Regions from separate parts of the Streptococcus nakanonensis genome, predicted to be linked through region 3. Evidence: predicted binding sites of a transcription regulator. Region 3 holds the regulator's gene; each other region holds the start of a gene.
The links. The regulator Rex, encoded in region 3, represses fermentation and respiration genes when NADH is low (regulators of the CRP and FNR family bind a similar motif). The targets are predictions, from matches to a motif close to TTGTGAANTANTTCACAA.
Positions count from the first base shown of each region.

Region 1 (6,911 bases), 930 kb from region 3:
ATCAAGACAATCGGTTGCTTTTGGAAATCTCGTGTTTTTTGTCCTATTTTATTTAAGGTCTCGACTGCCCTCTTAAAATAATGAAACAGCCCCATAATTTCTATACAAGCTAAAGAAGCTAACAAGGAATCTCTAAGTAAGTCCAAACAATCGAACTCTATCTTATCAACCTGAGAACTTAGTTTGTCATGAAAACAAAGAATGGTTTCATGCTCAGATTCTTTTATCTCGCCCACATTTAAACCATCCATTAACTGACAGTTGAAATACAGTCTCAGTTTCAACAAGTCCTCGGCTTTATATACATCTCTGGATAGTAAATCTTGAAGACCGTCTTCAATCACACCACTTCCGTATAAGGAATTACTAGTCGCTCTCACTGCATCTATAGCTTGAAGACAATCCACTAGCACTTTCTCATCACGGGGCAGGTCATCATAAAAACACTCAAAAATCTCATCAAAATATTCTTCCTTTTGTTCCTGCAACTCCTCGTCTCCATAGTCAGGATGATGTAAAAGAAAGTACTTTAATTCTTGGTAACGCTTGGGTAATTCCTTATAATCTGGCATCAAGACGTAGGACGGAATTTCTAATCGTTCTGCAATATATTCTAGTGTTTTTATCGTCGGGCGAAATTCTCCTTTTTCAATCCGCACCAACTGACGCACTGATAATTCAGACTCATCCCCGCAAAAAACTGGACGACTAAGTCCTTTCTCCTCTCTTAAAAGTCGCACTTTATCCCCTAACTCATTTATCTTGTTCATTTGCCCCTCGCATGATTATTAAAGATTTGATTTTCAAATAAATATATGCGATGATTATACCATTTTTCAAATAGAATTACAAAAAAAGAGACAGGATTTCTCCTGCCTCTAGGCTGATAACAATTATTTACGGCGTCCTGGTCTTTCTTTGTAGCCATAGTAAGAATCTTCGATGATTTCTTGCATATGGTCAACCATTGGAAGACGTGGGTTAGCTGGCGAACATTGATCTTCATAAGCAAGGAAGGCCAATTCACGAGAATGTTCTTTCCATTCTTTTTCATCAATTCCTTGTGCTTTGAAGTTCATTTGGATACCTACGCGCTCACCAAGTTCGTAAACAGCTTTTGCATAAGATTCCACACCTTCTTCTGGAGTAGAAGCTGGAAGGCCAAGCATGCGTGCGATATCTTGGTATTTTTCATCTGCACGGTAGTAGTTATACTTAGGCCATGTTGCTGTCTTAGCTGGACGTGTACCGTTGTAGCGGATGACGTATGGAAGCAAGATTGCATTTGTACGACCGTGGATTGTGTGGAATTGGGCACCAATCTTATGGGCCATTGAGTGAGAAATACCTAGGAAGGCATTTGCAAAGGCCATACCAGCGATTGTTGAAGCGTTATGCATTTTCTCACGTGAGTGGAAGTCTGCATTCTTAACTGAGCTTTCGAGATTTTCAAAGACCAATTTAATGGCTTGAAGTGCTAAACCATCAGTGTAGTCACTAGCCATTTGTGATACGTATGCTTCTGTCGCGTGAGTCAATACGTCCATACCAGTATCAGCAGCAACAAATCCTGGAACTGTCAATACCAAAGCAGGATCTACGATTGCCACAGTTGGTGTCAATGAGTAGTCAGCGATTGGGTATTTACGGTTGTTTGCTTTATCAGAGATAACGGCAAATGGTGTTACTTCAGACCCTGTACCAGATGTAGTTGGAATCGCGATGAATTTAGTCTTCTTACCAAGCAATGGGAATTTGAAGGCACGTTTACGGATATCCATGAATTTTTGAACAAGGTCACGGAAGTCCACTTCTGGTTGTTCGTAGAAGAGCCACATTACTTTAGCAGCATCCATTGGAGATCCACCACCAAGAGCGATGATTGTATCTGGTTTGAAGGCACGCATAATCTCAGTACCACGGTTTACAGTTGTGATATCTGGATCTGGTTCTACATCAGCAAAGATTTGGTAAACAACCTTATTGCGACGAAGGTCAAGTTGTTCGATGATACGATCAAGGAAACCAAGCTCTACCATGGCATGGTCAGTAACGATCATGACACGTTCAACGTCACGACATTTTTGAAGGTATTGAATTGAATCACGTTCAAAGTATGTTTTTGAAGGAAGTTTCATCCATTGCATGTTATTTCTCCGTCTTCCGACTTTTTTGATGTTCAAGAGGTTAATGGCACTAACGTTATCCCCAACTGAGTTGCGTCCGTAAGAACCACATCCAAGTGTCAATGATGGCAAGAAGGCATTGTAAACGTCCCCGATACCACCGAAAGTAGAAGGTGAGTTACAGATAACACGAATAGCTTTAACAGCTTTACCAAATTCTTTAGTCAATTCTTCGTCAGCTGTGTGGATGGCTGCTGAGTGCCCAAGACCGTTAAATTCAACCATTTGACGAGCCTTAGTAATACCATCTTCACGGCTTTCAGATTTCAAAACTGCGATAACTGGTGACAATTTTTCACGAGTCAATGGCTCATTTTCACCAACTTCTTTACATTCAGCAGCAAGAATGTTTGTTCCTTCTGGAACTGTAAATCCTGCTTGCTCTGCAATCCAAGTTGCTGGTTTACCAACGATGTCAGCGTTCAATTTCGCGCCAGCACAGTTTTTGCTGTTTGCTTTCACGCCGAAGCAGAACTCTTCAAGAAGAGTTTTTTCTTTTTTGTTTACAAAGTAAGTGTGGTAAGATTTGAACTCTGCTACAAATTCATCGTAAATTTCTTTATCAATGATAACTGCTTGTTCAGATGCACAGACCATACCGTTATCAAATGATTTAGACATGACGATATCGTGTGCTGCTTGACGGATGTTTGCTGATTTTTCAACATAAGCTGGAACGTTACCAGCACCTACCCCAAGAGCTGGTTTACCACATGAGTAAGCCGCCTTAACCATGGCATTACCACCTGTTGCAAGGATTGTCGCAACACCTTCGTGGTTCATAAGGGCACTTGTTGCTTCCATAGATGGTTGAGTAATCCATTGCACACAGTTTTCAGGAGCACCAGCTGCGATAGCTGCATCGCGGACGATACGAGCTGCATGAGCAGATGATTCTTGTGCTGATGGATGGAAGGCAAAGACGATTGGGTTACGTGTCTTCAATGAAATCAATGATTTGAAGATTGCTGTTGATGTTGGGTTTGTTGTAGGAGTGATACCACAAACAACACCAACTGGTTCAGCGATAAGAGTCAAACCTGTTACATCGTCTTCTTCGATAATGCCAACTGTCTTAGTGTGGCGCATGTTGTTTACTACGTGTTCACAAGCAAACAAGTTCTTAGTTGCTTTATCTTCAAATACACCACGTCCTGTTTCTTCATAGGCATGTAAAGCCAATTCCCCGTGGGCATCCAAAGCTGCCACTGACGCTTTAGCTACGATGTAGTCAACCTGCTCTTGATCCAACTTACGCATTTCTTCAAGGGCTACGAGAGCTTTTTGCACCAATCCATCGACATGCTTTTCAGCAGCGAGTTTCTTTTCCTCTGGTGTCACAGTTTTTTTATCAGCCATATTTTCCTCCATAGCTTTCAAGGATTCAATCCTTTGTTAATTTTTTCACAAGTTTATTATAACGCATTATTTCAACTTTGTAAACAGTTTCATAAACATTTCACAAAGAATTTTTAGTTTCTTGTGAATTTTTTATCATTTTCCTTTCTTATCAGGTTTTATCTTTGAAGTTTGTGAAATTTATTTCAAATATTTTTTTATTTCACAAACTCATTTGGAAGAGAATCTTGGAAAGAAAGGGATTTGCAGGTAAGCGCTTACTTAAACATTCTAACAATACCTCCTTTGATAAGGAGGCTTTATTTTTGTTGAAAGACGCCTTGTTTAAAAGTCCCTTCATAAACAACTTCTTGTTCTGTTGTTAGTTTCCCTTTTCCTTCAGCCTGACCATTTACAAAATCACCTTCGTAGGTCCAGCCTTCTTTAGATTGAAAGGTACCTTTTCCGTTGAAGGCTCCATTGTTGAAACCACCTGTATATTGGTCTCCATTTTGGAAGGTAATGGTTCCTTTGCCATTCATTTTACCACGGACAAGACTGCCATCATAAACAATCGTTCCATTATCGAGTTTTAAGACACCTTTTCCGGGAATATTTAGAAAAAAGACGAGTACAGCACAGAAAACAATGGCAACTACTGCTAAAAGCTCGAGACGTGGACGAGTCAGATACACTCGATACTTTTCGTAAAAATTCTTAAGATTTTCCACCTTCACTCTCCTTTTCTAAACGTTCTAACCATGCTTGACAACCCTCCTGAACACGCTGATAGGTTTCCTCAAAATCTCCTGTATACCAAGGGTCTGGAACACTTTCAGATGCAAATGAGTAAATCTTATCTTGACAGTCTGCTGGACACATCTGACGTAAGTCAGAAACATTTGAAGCATCCATGCCGATAATATAATCAAAGGCTTCAAAATCTTCCTTGCTAATCTGAAGCGATGTCTTATTTTTGTCATAAGGAATCTCATACTGTTGAAAAATTCCCTGAGTCCTCTTATGAATCGGATTGCCATGTTCCCAAGAAGAAGTTGCTCGACTTTGGATTTCATAATTATCTGTCATTGATTTCATAACAAACTCGGCCATAGGACTACGGCAAATATTTCCCAGACAGACAAAGACTAATTTTTTCATCCCATTTCCTTTCTTTTATAGAAAAACGGGAGTTCATGATCCCGTCTTATTTTTCAATTGCGCCTTCTAGTGAAGCTGTTTCTTTCAGCGGTAATACTGTCTTGATAGCAGCTAATTCAAAAGTCAAGTAAACTCCATCTACGTCAAGAACAATTGTTCCCTTCTCCGTATCTACTTCATCGACTGTTCCATAAAGTCCACCGATTGTAATCACTTCATAGCCTTTTTGTAGTTTATTCAAGCTTTCCATACGCTTTTGTGCTTGTTTCTTTTGAGAGCGTTGCGTAAAGAACATCAAGCCCACCATAAGGGCTAGCATGATTAAAAATGTATAATTTGGATTCATTGTCTTCTCCTTTGTCTTTTACATAGGACTACTATATCAAATTTCAGCTACTTTTACAAGATTGTACCTTGCTTTTCTAGTAAGAAAAACCAGAGCTAGCGCCCTGATTTTTAAAATTATTTCAAGTTTTGAACGACTTTTACTAGATTTTCTACAGTAAAGCCATATTCTGCCAATACTTTTGGTGCTGGGGCAGAGGCTCCGAAGGTATCAATACCTAGAACGGCACCATCTAGTCCAACATATTTGTACCAGTTTTGAGTTGCACCCATTTCGACTGCAACACGACGGCGAACTGCATTTGGAAGAATTTCTTCCTTGTATGCTGCATCTTGTTTATCAAAGACATCTGTAGATGGCATGCTGACTACGCGGACTTTTGCGCCTTGACTAGCCAATTCTTTGGCAGCTGATACAGCTAGATTGACCTCTGAACCTGTCGCAATCAAGATGGTATCAAAGTCTGCCGCATTTTCATAGACAACATAGGCACCTTTTGCAACCTTGTCGAAGTCTGTTCCCTCTTCAACAGTCAAATTCTGACGTGTCAAGACAAGGGCAGTTGGTGTTTTTTCGCTTGTCACTGCAAGGTACCAAGCTGCTTGCGTTTCACGCGCATCTGCTGGACGGAAAACATTTAGATTTGGCATGGCACGAAGACCTGCTAAATGCTCAACTGGTTCGTGCGTTGGACCGTCTTCCCCAACCGCGATTGAATCGTGGGTAAAGACATAAGTCACAGGAAGTCCTTGTAAGGCTGACAAGCGGACAGCTGCCTTCACATAGTCAGAGAAGACGAAGAAAGTTCCACCGTATACACGAAGTCCACCGTGAAGAGCCATCCCGTTCAAGATCGTTCCCATTGCAAATTCACGAACACCAAACTGAATGTTACGGTTCAAGCGATTTGCATCATCTTGAAGTCCGTCAGTTTTGATGTAAGTCATATTTGAATGAGCGAGGTCTGCTGATCCACCAAGGAAGGTTGGTAACTTAGCTGCCACAACATTCAAGGCATCTTGGCTTGAGTTACGCGTCGCTTGAGAGAAGCCATTTTCTAAAGCTGGGAAGTCTGCTGGAGTCACTTCAACTGGATCACGTCCTTCGATGATTGCTTCCACTTCTGCAGCCAGTTCTGGGTGAGCTTCTTTATAATCTGCGACTAGTTTTGTCCATGCTTCATAAGCTGATGCGCCACGGTCCGCAACATTTCCCTTGAAATCAGCATAAACTTGTTCTGGGATTTCAAATGGCTCATAGTCCCAACCAAGTGCTTGGCGAGTTGCTGCAGTTTCATCTGCTCCAAGAGGGGCACCGTGTACAGCATTAGTTCCTTGTTTGTTTGGAGAACCATATCCAATAACCGTCTTCACTTCAATCAAAGATGGTTTGCCTGAAGCCTTAGCTGTTTCGACAGCAGCTTGGATTGCTTCCAAGTCCGTTCCATCTTCTACTAAGGCAGTATGCCAACCGTAGGCATTGTAACGGTCACGAACACTTTCTGTAAAGGAATCCTTTGTCTCACCATCCAAGTTGATGTCATTTGAATCATAAAGGACAACCAACTTATCTAGTTTTTGCAAGCCTGCGTATGAAGCTGCCTCACTTGAGACACCTTCCATCAAGTCTCCGTCTCCACAGATAACATAAGTATAGTGGTCAAAGATATTGTAGCCTTCGCGGTTATATTTGGCTGCTAAGAAACGTTCTGCCTGGGCAAAACCAGTAGCAGTGGAAATACCTTGTCCTAGAGGACCTGTTGTAGCATCAATCCCTGCTGTATGGCCAAATTCTGGGTGACCAGGTGTTTTTGACCCCCATTGACGGAAGCTCTTAATCTCATCCATGCTGACATCTTCAAAACCAGAAAGGTGAAGAAG
Region 1 covers NZ_AP027139.1:226,431-233,341, reverse strand. The annotation lists gene AC6I9F_RS01250 (helix-turn-helix domain-containing protein) at 1-770, opposite strand, end outside; gene adhE (bifunctional acetaldehyde-CoA/alcohol dehydrogenase) at 894-3,545, opposite strand; gene AC6I9F_RS01240 (hypothetical protein) at 3,845-4,255, opposite strand; gene AC6I9F_RS01235 (low molecular weight protein-tyrosine-phosphatase) at 4,242-4,685, opposite strand; gene yajC (preprotein translocase subunit YajC) at 4,732-5,031, opposite strand; gene tkt (transketolase) at 5,148-6,911, opposite strand, start outside.
Region 1: adhE (bifunctional acetaldehyde-CoA/alcohol dehydrogenase) is a predicted target of Rex. The motif match lies at 3,579-3,596, and genes of this name have one in related genera.

Region 2 (6,911 bases), 680 kb from region 3:
ATTTTCTGCTAGTTAGAAAAGTTGCTAGGGCTAAAGGAAACTGAGAAAACAAAAGCCCTACTAGAAAGATTATTAACCACTTCCCCCTGTTTAATACTTCATCCCAAATATTCTTTTTTATCATCAATTATACTCCTACCATTCAATCAAAATCACCTACCTAGTTTGAAGCAATTTTCAAGTAACTATAATATAAAAAGGGGAGAACCCCTTTTTATATTATAGCATTTATAGGGCCATGCTGATGTAGTTCAGGATAAACAAGGCATCCAAAATCCAAATCATGACATGAACATCTTTAGCTTGACCTTTGACAAGCTCAGTCAAAGTGTAAGTCAAGAAACCAACTGCAATCCCTTGAGTGATAGAGTAGCTGAATCCCATAAAGATAGATGTGAAGAAGGCAGGAACCGCTTCAGCCATATCGTCCCAATGGATATTTTTCAAGCTAGCCAACATCATAATCCCAACGATAATCAAGATTGGAGCTGTAGCGGCTGTTGGTACAATCGCTAGAAGCGGGCTAAAGAAGCTTGAGATCGCAAAACAGATAGCTACGACCAAGGCTGTCAAACCAGTACGTCCACCTGCACCAATACCAGCAGCAGACTCAACATAAGTCGTTACGTTCGAAGTACCTGCGATGGCACCGACTGTCGTTCCAATCAAATCAGAGTAAAGAGCCTTATCCAACTTAGCTGATTGGTGATTTTCACCATTGGTCGCTACGATACCAACTTTTTCACCTGTACCGATCAGGGTACCAATTGTGTCAAAAATATCTGTCAATGAGAAGGCAAGAATAGCCATAAGCGTTTCAGGCAAGCGAGCTGTATCTGAAACCAAAGCTCCCAAACCTTCTGAACCAAGAGCTGCACCAAAGACTGTCTTCAAATCTTCAAAAGCTGCACCAACATGGTTATTAGCAAAATCGATGCTTGACAAATCTACCAAACCAACTGCAATAGCAAGAACAGTTGTTGTCAAGATAGAGAGGATAATTCCCCCTTTAATCCCTTTGATAACAAAGAAGATAGTAATGGCAAGTCCTGCAAGAGCCACCAAAACAGCTGGATTATTAAAGCTGACCAATCCTGGAACTGCTGAAGAGTTTGCTGCAATCGTTGCTTGCGCTTTGTCAGCCCCTTCTCCTACAACAGTATAGTTACCTGGATCAATCGTAAATTTCAAAAGTCCAGCATTCTTAATCCCTACATAGGCAAGAAAGACACCGATACCAGCTGAAATAGCTGAACGAAGGGCGTTTGGAATCGATTCAATGATCATTTTACGAACATTTGTCAAGGTAATAATCAATGAGATAATTCCACAGATAAAGACCATAGCTAGAGCTTCTTGCCATGAATAACCAAGCCCGAATACAACTGTAAAGGTGAAGAAGGCATTGAGTCCCATACCTGGCGCTTGGGCATAAGGTAAGTTAGCGTAGAAGGCCATCATCAGGGTACCAGCTACTGCACCAATAATCGTTGCTAGGAAAACACCCTGAGCAGGCATCCCTGTTTGTGAAAGCATTTGCGGGTTTACAAAGAGAATATAGCTCATTGCAAAGAAAGTTGTTAAACCAGCGAGAACCTCTGTACGAACGTCTGTACCGTTCTCTTTTAGTTTAAATAATTTGTCCATTATCAATCTCCTTTTAATTTTTACGAACAATAATAGAATTATATCATTTATCATTCACTTTTTCAATATCTTTGTTTGATTTATTTAAGAATTTGATAGAATTTCATTTTTTGTTTCTAATCTGCTTTTCTCTCTGCTTTTTGTTATAATAGAAGACATCTTATCTGGAAAGAGACTAGAAAGGTTTATATGACGAAGAAAATTATTGCAGTTGACCTGGATGGAACCCTGCTCAACTCGGACAGTCAGATTTCTGACTTTACCAAAGAAACTATTAAAAAAGTTGCTGAAAAAGGCCATCAGGTTATTATTACGACGGGTCGCCCTTACCGCATGTCAAAAGATTTTTACCGTGAACTAGGCTTAGACACTCCTATGATTAATTTCAACGGCTCCCTTACTCATTTACCAGACCAAGTTTGGGACTTTGAAAAGTGTTTGACGGTAGACAAAAAATATCTGCTGGATATGGTTCAACGTTCAGAGGACATTCAAGCCGATTTTATCGCTGGAGAATATCGGAAAAAATTCTACATTACAAACCCTAATGAAGAAATTGCCAGTCCTAAACTATTTGGTGTAGAAGCTTTCCAGCCTGAAGATCAATTTAAGCCTGAGTTGGTAACCAAGGATCCTAACTGTATCCTCTTGCAGACCAGAGTCAGTGACAAATATGCCTTGGCAAAAGAAATGAACGCCTTCTACCAGCATCAACTGTCTATCAATACCTGGGGAGGTCCGCTCAATATCCTTGAGTGTACCCCAAAAGGTGTCAATAAGGCCTTTGCTTTGGACTACTTGCTCAAGGTAATGAACCGCGATAAAAAGGATTTGATTGCCTTTGGAGATGAACACAATGATACCGAAATGCTAGCTTTTGCTGGAAAGGGCTATGCCATGAAAAATGCCAATCCAGACTTGCTCCCCTATGCAGATGAGCAAATCGCCCTAACCAATGACCAAGATGGGGTTGCTAAAACCCTGCAAGACTTATTCTTATAACCTATACTGATACTCAATGAAAATCAAAGAACAAACTAGGAAGCTAGCTGTAGGTTGCTCAAAGCACTGCTTTGAGATTGTATATGAAACTGACGAAGTCAGCTCAAAACACTGTTTTGAGGTTGTAGATGAAACTGACGAAGTCAGTAACCATATATACGGTAGGCGAAGCTGACGTGGTTTGAAGAGATTTTCGAAGAGTATGAGTCTGGGACAAAAGTCTAACCTTAAATATAAAAAGCGAACAAAACAGAATTCTGTTTTGTTCGCTTTTTTGTCTAATCTATCGATTTTAAAAACTTATAATAAAGAATTCCTAAAATCAAAATCTTTTTGTCCCAGACTCTTTGTGCTCTTTTCACAGTCTCATCAACCAGTTAATCGATTGTTCTACTTTTTGCCTCCAAAACCTTGGAAAAGGCTTTCTTTTGTGATATACTTCACATATAAATACAAGAGAGCTCGTCACACTCGACTCTGTTGACACAAAATCAATCCAGTCCCGTTGTCCCTGTTCTCGGTCAATATAAAGGAGGATAGCTATGAAAGCTGTTGTTGTAAATCCAGAAAGCACTGGTGTTGCTGTTGAAGAAAAAGTACTCCGCCCACTTGAAACTGGGGAAGCACTTGTAGAAATTGAATACTGCGGTGTTTGCCACACCGATCTCCACGTTGCTCATGGTGACTTTGGTCAAGTACCAGGACGTGTTCTTGGCCACGAAGGTGTTGGTATCGTTAAAGAAATTGCCCCAGATGTGAAAAGCCTTAAAGTCGGTGACCGCGTCAGCGTTGCTTGGTTCTTTGAAGGATGTGGCACTTGCGAATACTGTACAACTGGCCGTGAAACTCTTTGCCGTACAGTAAAAAATGCTGGCTACTCAGTAGATGGTGGTATGGCTGAACAATGTATCGTAACTGCTGACTATGCTGTCAAAGTTCCTGACGGACTTGATCCAGCCCAAGCTTCTTCTATCACATGTGCTGGTGTAACAACCTATAAAGCTATAAAAGAAGCAAAAGTTGAACCAGGTCAATGGGTTGTCCTTTACGGTGCAGGTGGACTTGGTAACCTCGCTGTTCAATACGCTAAAAAAGTATTCAATGCTCATGTTATCGCAGTCGATATCAACAACGACAAACTTGCCCTTGCAAAAGAAGTAGGTGCTGATGTCGTTATTAACGGCCTCGAAGTTGATGATGTACCAGGACTCATCAAGGAAAAAACTGATGGAGGAGCTCATTCAGCTGTCGTAACTGCTGTGTCTAAAGTTGCCTTCAACCAGGCTGTTGACTCAGTTCGTGCCGGTGGTCGCGTCGTCGCTGTTGGTCTTCCTTCTGAAATGATGGAACTCAGCATCGTGAAAACAGTTTTAGATGGAATCCAAGTCATCGGTTCTCTTGTCGGAACTCGTAAAGACTTGGAAGAAGCCTTCCAATTCGGTGCAGAAGGTTTAGTAGTTCCAGTTGTTCAAAAACGTCCAATAGAAGATGCCGTAGCCATTTTCGACGAAATGGAAAAAGGTCAAATCCAAGGACGTATGGTACTCGACTTCACCCACTAATCTATTAGAAACCTATTTTAAAAGTTGGAAACTTTTTCCAACTTTTTTATATTAAATTTTTAAATAAGGATTCAAAAAAACTTCTCTAAAACTCAATATATCAATATTTTCAAATGTAGTTTTTTTAATTATTTTATTATAAATAGTTGATTTTTAGATGAAAACGGTTTATACTTAAAAAGTCTTAAAGTTTTCTTAAACGAAAACTAAAACAAAAAAGGAGGAATGACAATAATGAGTATCGGAATCATTATTGCGAGCCACGGCGAATTTGCTGCGGGTATTCATCAGTCAGGATCTATGATCTTTGGTGAACAAGAAAAGGTTCAAGTTGTAACCTTTATGCCAAATGAAGGCCCTGATGATCTATACGCTAAGTTTAATAACGCTGTTGCTGCATTTGACGCAGAAGATGAGGTTCTAGTTTTGGCTGACCTTTGGAGTGGATCTCCATTTAACCAAGCTAGTCGCGTGATGGGAGAAAATCCTGAGCGTAAGTTTGCCATCATCACAGGACTTAATTTACCGATGTTGATTCAAGCCTATACAGAGCGCCTCATGGATGCTGCTGCAGGTGTAGAAAAAGTCGCTGCGAATATCATCAAAGAAGCCAAAGATGGCATCAAAGCTCTTCCAGAAGAGCTCAACCCAGTTGAGGAAGTAGCAAGCGCTGCAGCTGCTCCAGTTGCCCAAGCTGCTATTCCAGAAGGAACTATCATCGGAGACGGTAAACTCAAAATCAACCTTGCACGTCTAGACACTCGTTTACTTCACGGTCAGGTTGCAACTGCTTGGACTCCAGATTCAAAAGCAGACCGTATCATCGTTGCTTCAGATAACGTAGCTAAAGACGAATTACGTAAAGAATTGATTAAACAAGCAGCTCCAGGTAATGTCAAAGCTAACGTGGTTCCAATTCAAAAATTGATTGAGGTTTCAAAAGACCCACGTTTTGGAGAAACACATGCCCTTATCTTGTTTGAAACACCTCAAGATGCCCTTCGTGCCATCGAAGGAGGCGTGCCAATCAAGACTCTTAACGTTGGTTCTATGGCTCACTCAACAGGTAAAACAATGGTCAACAACGTTTTGTCTATGGACAAAGAAGACGTTGCTACATTTGAAAAAATGCGTGACCTGGGTGTTGAATTTGATGTCCGTAAAGTACCAAACGACACAAAAAAAGATTTGTTTGACTTGATCAATAAAGCAAACGTACAATAATCGATTTTATGAAAGGATTTTAAAGATGTCTATTATTTCTATGGTTTTAGTAGTCGTTGTAGCCTTCCTAGCAGGTCTTGAAGGTATCCTCGACCAGTTCCAATTCCATCAACCACTTGTAGCCTGTACTCTTATTGGGCTTGTAACAGGTCACTTAGAAGCAGGTATTATCCTTGGTGGTTCTCTTCAAATGATCGCCCTTGGTTGGGCTAACATCGGAGCTGCCGTAGCTCCTGACGCTGCTCTTGCTTCTGTTGCTGCTGCCATTATCATGGTTCTTGGTGGCGACTTTACCAAGACAGGTATCGGTGTTGCCCAAGCGGTTGCTATCCCTCTTGCAGTTGCTGGTCTATTCTTGACTATGATTGTCCGTACACTCTCTGTCGGATTGGTTCACACTGCTGATGCTTCTGCTAAAAAAGGTGACTTCAAAGCAGTTGAACGTGCTCACTTTGTCGCACTTCTTCTTCAAGGTCTTCGTATTGCAGTCCCTGCAGCACTCCTTCTAATGGTACCAACTGAAACCGTACAAAGTATCCTTAGCGCTATGCCAGACTGGCTCAAAGACGGTATGGCTATCGGTGGTGGTATGGTCGTTGCCGTTGGTTACGCTATGGTTATCAACATGATGGCAACTCGTGAAGTATGGCCATTCTTCGCTATTGGTTTCGTGCTTGCTGCCGTGTCAGATATTACTCTAATCGGATTTGGTGCTATCGGTGTTGCTATCGCTCTTATCTACCTTCACCTTTCTAAAACTGGTGGAAATGGTGGCGGAGGAGCCGCGACTTCTAACGACCCAATCGGCGATATCCTAGAAGACTACTAAGATAAGAAAGGACTGAAAACATCATGACTGAAAAACTTCAATTAACTAAATCAGATCGTAAAAAAGTTTGGTGGCGTTCGACTTTCTTACAAGGTTCTTGGAACTATGAACGTATGCAAAACTTGGGTTGGGCTTACTCATTAATTCCAGCTCTTAAAAAACTCTACACTAAAAAAGAAGATCAAATCGCTGCTCTTGAACGCCATCTTGAATTCTTCAACACTCACCCATACGTAGCCGCTCCAATCATGGGGGTTACTCTTGCACTTGAAGAAGAACGTGCTAACGGTGTTGAAATTGATGACGCTGCTATCCAAGGGGTTAAAATCGGTATGATGGGACCTCTTGCTGGTATCGGTGACCCAGTATTCTGGTTTACAGTACGCCCAATCCTTGGATCACTCGGTGCTTCACTTGCCCTTACTGGCAATATCTTGGGACCACTCCTCTTCTTCGTTGCATGGAACTTGATTCGTATGTCATTCTTGTGGTATGTTCAAGAGATTGGATACAAGGCTGGATCAGAAATCACTAAAGATATGTCTGGCGGTATCCTTCAAGACATCACTAAAGGAGCTTCTATCCTTGGTATGTTCATTCTTGCTGTCCTTGTTCAACGTTGGGTAAATATTAAATTTGCTTTCGAT
Region 2 covers NZ_AP027139.1:1,833,760-1,840,670, forward strand. The annotation lists gene AC6I9F_RS08695 (CPBP family intramembrane glutamic endopeptidase) at 1-124, opposite strand, end outside; gene AC6I9F_RS08700 (NCS2 family permease) at 229-1,647, opposite strand; gene AC6I9F_RS08705 (Cof-type HAD-IIB family hydrolase) at 1,837-2,649, shown strand; gene AC6I9F_RS08710 (hypothetical protein) at 2,666-2,824, shown strand; gene adhP (alcohol dehydrogenase AdhP) at 3,192-4,211, shown strand; gene AC6I9F_RS08720 (PTS sugar transporter subunit IIB) at 4,446-5,435, shown strand; gene AC6I9F_RS08725 (PTS mannose/fructose/sorbose transporter subunit IIC) at 5,461-6,264, shown strand; gene AC6I9F_RS08730 (PTS system mannose/fructose/sorbose family transporter subunit IID) at 6,288-6,911, shown strand, end outside.
Region 2: adhP (alcohol dehydrogenase AdhP) is a predicted target of Rex. The motif match lies at 3,078-3,095, and genes of this name have one in related genera.

Region 3 (6,911 bases):
ATACGAAAAGTAGGGCGATAAAATCGTTTATCACTCAATTTACGACTATCCTGTTGAATGAGTTTCCAGTAGCGTTTAATAGCCTTATATTCATGGGATTTTCGCTCAAATTGATTCATGATTTGAACACGGACACGACTTATAGCACGGCTTAAGTGTTGCACAATATGAAAACGATCTAGAACAATTTTAGCACATGGAAAAAGCTGTTTAGCCAAGTCATAATAAGGACTAAACATATCCATCGTAATGATTTTCACCTGACAACGAACGACTCTATCGTAGCGCAGAAAGTGATTTCGTATGATAGCCTGTGTTCTGCCTTCAAGAACAGTGATGATGTTGAGATTATCAAAATCTTGTGCAATGAAACTCATCTTTCCCTTAGTGAAGGCATACTCGTCCCAGGACATAATCTTAGGAAGACTAGAAAAATCAGGCTTAAAACGGAAGTCATTAAGCTTGCGAATGACAGTTGAAGTTGAAATAGCCAGTTGATGAGCGATATCGGTCATAGAAGTCTTTTCAATCAACTTTTGCGCAATTTTTTGGTTGATAATACGAGGGATTTGGTGATTCTTCTTGACGAGAGGGGTCTCTGAGACCATTATTTTAGAGCAATGATAGCACTTAAATCGACGCTTTTTAAGAAGTATTCTAGTAGGCATACCAGTCGTTTCGAGGTAAGGAATTTTAGACGGTTTTTGAAAGTCATATTTCTTCATTTGACTTTCGCAATCAGGACAAGAGGGGGCCTCATAATCCAGTTTAGCGATAATTTCCTTGTGTGTATCCCTATTGATGATATCCATAAATTGGATATTAGGGTCTTTGATATCGAGCAGTTTTGTGATAAAATGTAATTGTTCCATATGAATCTTTCTAATGAGTTGTTTGGTCGCTTTTCATTATAGATCTTATGGGACTTTTTTTCTATACAAAAATAGGCTCCATAATATCTATAGAGGATTTACCCACTACAAATATTATAGAGCCGATTTTTTTCAACTCTGTTTGTAACGACATTATAACAGAGGATCTAGGATTCAGGGCTCTCCTCCTATATACTATTAGTAAAGCAAAACTAGGGGAGAATATTTTAGTGTCGCAATCTATTGTTTCTGTAGAGGTTCCACAATATTGTCGTTTTGATTCTAAAAAGAGAAATGGAATTCTGTTTAACGTTCGTATTGCCAATCTTAAATTTACCTTTTTCATATTGAAGTATTGAGCTAGTTTATGAAAAAATTGAGTGAAAGAGTTGAGTGTTTTAGAAACCTACAGTGTAGTATTCTAGTTTCAATCCACTATATTTTGCTACTCCCCGTAAAGTTTCTATTTTTCCTTATTTCTGATATAATAGAAATATTGACTTCAAGAGTAAGGAAGAGAAGATGAACGCATTATTAAATGGAATGAATGACCGTCAGGCTGAGGCGGTGCAAACGACAGAAGGACCCTTGTTAATCATGGCGGGGGCTGGTTCTGGAAAGACCCGAGTTTTGACCCACCGTATCGCTTATTTGATTGATGAAAAGCTGGTCAATCCTTGGAATATCTTGGCCATTACCTTTACCAACAAGGCTGCGCGTGAGATGAAGGAGCGTGCTTATAGCCTCAATCCAGCCACTCAGGACTGTCTGATTGCGACCTTCCACTCCATGTGTGTTCGTATTTTGCGTCGCGATGCGGACCATATTGGCTACAATCGTAATTTTACTATTGTCGATCCAGGGGAGCAGCGAACGCTCATGAAACGTATTCTCAAGCAGTTGAACTTGGATCCTAAAAAATGGAATGAACGGAGCATCTTAGGGACCATTTCAAATGCCAAGAATGATTTGATTGATGATGTGGCTTATGCTGCTCAAGCTGGCGATATGTATACGCAAATCGTGGCCCAGTGTTACACGGCTTACCAAAAAGAACTGCGTCAGTCGGAGTCGGTTGACTTTGATGATTTGATTATGCTGACCTTGCGTCTCTTTGATCAAAATCCTGATGTTTTGACTTACTATCAACAGAAATTCCAATACATCCACGTTGATGAGTACCAAGATACCAACCATGCCCAGTACCAATTGGTCAAACTCTTGGCTTCGCGCTTTAAAAACATCTGTGTGGTTGGGGATGCGGACCAGTCTATCTACGGTTGGCGTGGTGCTGATATGCAGAATATCTTGGACTTCGAAAAGGATTATCCCCAAGCCAAGGTTGTTTTGTTGGAGGAGAATTACCGTTCAACTAAAACTATTCTGCAAGCGGCCAACGAGGTCATTAAAAACAATAAAAATCGCCGTCCTAAGAATCTCTGGACCCAAAATGCTGATGGGGAGCAAATCGTTTACTATCGTGCCGATGATGAGCTAGATGAGGCTGTATTTGTAGCCAGAACCATCGATGAACTTGGTCGGAGTCAAAACTTCCTTCACAAGGATTTTGCAGTTCTCTATCGGACTAATGCGCAGTCCCGTACTATTGAGGAAGCCTTGCTCAAGTCAAATATCCCTTATACCATGGTTGGCGGAACCAAGTTCTACAGCCGTAAGGAAATTCGTGATATTATCGCTTACCTCAACCTCATTGCTAATTTGAGTGACAATATCAGTTTTGAGCGTATTATCAACGAACCGAAACGTGGAATTGGGCCAGGTACAGTTGAGAAAATCCGTGACTTTGCGAATATGCAAGATATGTCCATGCTAGATGCTTCTGCAAACATCATGTTGTCAGGTATCAAGGGTAAGGCAGATCAGTCTATCTGGAATTTTGCCAATATGATTCTGAATTTGCGAGAGCAACTGGATCACTTAAGCATTACTGAGTTGGTTGAGGCGGTTCTAGAAAAAACGGGTTACGTCGATATTCTTAATGCCCAAGCAACTCTGGAAAGTAAGGCTCGGGTTGAAAATATCGAAGAGTTCCTTTCTGTGACGAAAAACTTTGATGACACCTCTGATGGTCCAGAAGAGGAAACTGGTCTGGATAAACTGAGTCGTTTCTTAAATGACTTGGCCTTGATTGCGGATACAGATTCAGGAAGTCAGGAGACATCAGAAGTGACCTTGATGACCCTGCATGCTGCCAAAGGTCTTGAGTTTCCAGTTGTCTTTTTGATTGGGATGGAAGAAAATGTCTTCCCGCTTAGCCGTGCGGCTGAAGATCAAGATGAACTAGAAGAAGAACGCCGTCTAGCCTATGTAGGAATCACGCGTGCAGAGAAAATTCTCTATCTGACCAATGCCAACTCACGCCTGCTTTTTGGTCGTACCAACTACAACCGTCCGACTCGTTTTATTAACGAAATCAGTTCAGACTTACTTGAGTATCAAGGTCTGGCTCGTCCAGCAAATACAAGCTTTAAAGCATCATATAGTAGTGGTGGCCTTGCCTTCGGTCAAGGTATGAGTTTGGCGCAGGCCCTCCAAGACCGTAAACGCGGTGCGGCTCCAAAAACTATCCAGTCAAGCGGCCTTCCATTTGGTCAATTTACAGCTGGCACAAAATCAGCTTCTAGTGAGACAAATTGGTCCATTGGTGATATTGCCCTCCACAAGAAATGGGGAGAGGGAACCGTTCTGGAAGTTTCAGGTAGTGGTGCAACTCAGGAATTGAAAATCAATTTCCCAGAAGTAGGTTTGAAAAAACTTTTAGCCAGTGTGGCTCCAATTGAGAAAAAAATCTAATTTTCCATCCTTCTCACGAATAATAAAGTGAGGAGGATTTTTATGTATAGTATTTCATTCCAAGAAGATTCACTATTGCCAAGAGAAAGACTGGCCAAGGAAGGAGTAGAAGCGCTCAGTAATCAAGAGTTGCTAGCTATTTTACTTAGGACTGGAACACGTCAGGATAGCGTCTTTGAAATTGCCCAGAAAGTTTTGAACAACCTTTCAAGCCTAACGGATTTGAAAAAAATGACCCTGCAGGAATTGCAGAGTCTGTCTGGTATCGGGCGTGTTAAGGCTATAGAGTTGCAAGCTATGATTGAACTGGGCCATCGTATTCACAAATACGAGACCCTTGAGATGGAAAGTATTCTCAGCAGTCAAAAGTTAGCCAAGAAGATGCAACAGGAGTTGGGACATAAAAAACAAGAGCACTTGGTGGCGCTCTATCTCAATACTCAAAATCAAATCATCCATCAACAGACCATTTTTATCGGTTCTGCAACTCGTAGTATCGCTGAGCCTCGAGAGATTCTTCACTATGCTATCAAGCATATGGCGACCTCTCTCATCTTAGTTCACAATCATCCTTCAGGAGCGGTAGCCCCTAGCCGAAATGATGATCATGTCACTAAGCTTGTCAAGGAAGCCTGCGACCTGATGGGCATTGTCCTCTTGGACCATTTGATTGTCTCTCACTCCAGTTATTTTAGCTATCGTGAAAAGACAGATTTAATCTAAAGTTCATTAACGATATAGTCAAAGAGGTTTTTATCTTTGGGACGATTTTCAAAAAGAAACTCTGGATGCCATTGGACACCGAGAAAGGAGACATCATCCGTACTCATGACAGCTTCAATAATGCCATCCTTAGGATCATGAGCCGCAATCTTTAAGTTAGGTGCTAAATCCTTAATGCTCTGATGGTGGAAGGAGTTAATATGGGAAATTTCTCCATAGATTTCTCGGAGAACGGTATCTGGTTCTGTCGCCAAGCGTTGAGTTGTGTACTCAGCAGAACAATCCTGCCAATGGTCTTCGATATCTTGGTACAAAGTTCCACCCATGGCAACGTTAAAGAGTTGAGTTCCACGGCAGACAGAAAAAATTGGCTTTTTCTGTTTAATAGCTTCCTTGATGAGGGCCAGTTCAAAGATATCCCTTTGAAGGTGGTAGTCATCGCTATCGATGGTTTTTGGTTCACCATAGAATTTTGGATCAACATTTTGCCCACCTGTCAAGATGAGCTTGTCAATCATACTGATATAGTGGCTAGCCATTTCTTGATCACCAATCGGTAGGATGATGGGAATCCCTCCAGCGTCTTTAACGCCTTCAACAAAGCCTTTTGCTGCGTAGCTCATCATGATGTCATCATCTGGATGAGTTTTTTCGTTTCCTGTAATCCCTATAACTGGTTTTTTCATAAAATGATTTTCGCTTTCTAATCCTCTTTTCGCATGAAATAGAGGAGGGTTTGGAGTTCACTTGTCAAATCGACATACTGAACGACCACGTCCTTTGGTAAATGCAGATGGACTGGTGAAAAACTGAGAATTCCTTTCACGCCAGCATCCACCAAGAGATTGGCAACCTCTTGTGACTTGACGCTGGGAACTGTCAGGATAGCAGTCTTCACATCAGCATCCTTGATTTTATCCTTGATTTGTGAAATTCCGTAAATGGGAATCCCATCAGGAGTTTGGCTACCGACTTCAGGGTGGTCATCTAGGTCAAAGGCCATGATAATCTTCATCTTGTTACGCTCATGAAAGCGGTAGTGGAGAAGGGCATGGCCCATATTTCCAATACCAACCAGCATGACATTGGTAATAGAGTTATCATTGAGCAAATCGGCAAAAAATGTCATTAGTTTTTTGACATCATAGCCAAAACCACGACGACCAAGTTCACCAAAATAGGAAAAATCACGACGTACGGTCGCTGAATCAATACCGATAGCCTCTGCAATTTGTTTAGAGTTGGCACGTTCAATCTTTTCTGCATGAAATCTCTTAAAAATTCGATAGTATAGGGAGAGTCTTTTTGCTGTAGCTTTTGGAATAGCAGACTGTTTATCTTTCACAAAATCACAACCTTTCTATTCTTCTATTTTATAGAAACATTGTGAAAAAATCAACAAAAACAAGAAAAAACTAAGAAAAATCTTAGTTTTGATGTAAAAAATCTGCATGTGATAGAAAACGGTAGAGGTCTCCGACCAGGCCCTGATAAACTTTCTGGTCCTTAAAAGTCAGAGAAGTCACATAAAGTGTATCTGGTAGGGTCACACATCCTGACAAAGCCAGCATGAGTTCCTCATAATCTTCGTACTTGAGAGTACGCTCTACATGATAGTTATCCTTATAGGTCAGTTCAAACATTTTGGCTTTATCTTTCTGATTTTGTAAAGACACCACGCTCTACCAAGCTATCCATGAGGAAATAGAATTTTTCCTGATGAATATGGTGGTCTTCTGATTTGAAAATATCAACCAGACGTAGCCCAAACTTGTCAGTGATATTGATTTTAGCCCCTGTAAGTTCCTTGTTAATGATGATTTTGAGTTGGAAGCCTTCACCGCTGTTTGGCACTTTTTCAAGTAGGCGAGTTAGTTCGTAGTTACCAATCTTTGTTTCAAAAAAGGTGTTATCTTTGAGGGTGAATTTTTTAACAGAAGGGCTAAGAGTGTAGTCGTAATGACAATTTTTTAACTGAATGGTTTTTTCAAATGCCATATGGCTAACCTCCGATAATTTCTTTTAAGGTTTTTGCTAGGGTTTGTAGGTCTTCAACGGTATTTTGTGGCGACAAACTGATACGAACGGATTCCTTCAAGCGTTCTGAATTTGCCCCGTACATGGCTTCAAGAACATGGCTTACTTGTACAATACCTGCAGTGCAGGCTGAGCCAGTAGAGATTGAAATTCCAGCCAAATCTAGACGAAGGAGTAAGAGGTCATTTTTCTGACCAGGAAATCCAATATTGAGAACATAAGGGAGATGATGGTCTCCTCTATTCAAGTAATATTGAATGCCCTCTAGCTCTGCCAGAAAGGCAGTTTCTAGATTTTGTACATGTTGAAAATGTTCTTCTTGCTTTTCGAGGTCCTCTTTTAGGGCTGCAACCATGCCTACGATGGCAGCTAAATTTTCAGTTCCTGCACGTTTTTTCTGTTCTTGGTCTCCGCCATGTAGATAGGAATCAAAATCCATGCTAGATGCGTAGAGAAAGCCGATTC
Region 3 covers NZ_AP027139.1:1,157,707-1,164,617, reverse strand. The annotation lists gene AC6I9F_RS05610 (ISL3 family transposase) at 1-872, opposite strand, end outside; gene pcrA (DNA helicase PcrA) at 1,395-3,686, shown strand; gene radC (RadC family protein) at 3,729-4,409, shown strand; gene AC6I9F_RS05595 (gamma-glutamyl-gamma-aminobutyrate hydrolase family protein) at 4,406-5,095, opposite strand; gene AC6I9F_RS05590 (redox-sensing transcriptional repressor Rex) at 5,113-5,754, opposite strand; gene AC6I9F_RS05585 (DUF4649 family protein) at 5,837-6,052, opposite strand; gene AC6I9F_RS05580 (DUF1831 domain-containing protein) at 6,060-6,407, opposite strand; gene AC6I9F_RS05575 (cysteine desulfurase family protein) at 6,412-6,911, opposite strand, start outside.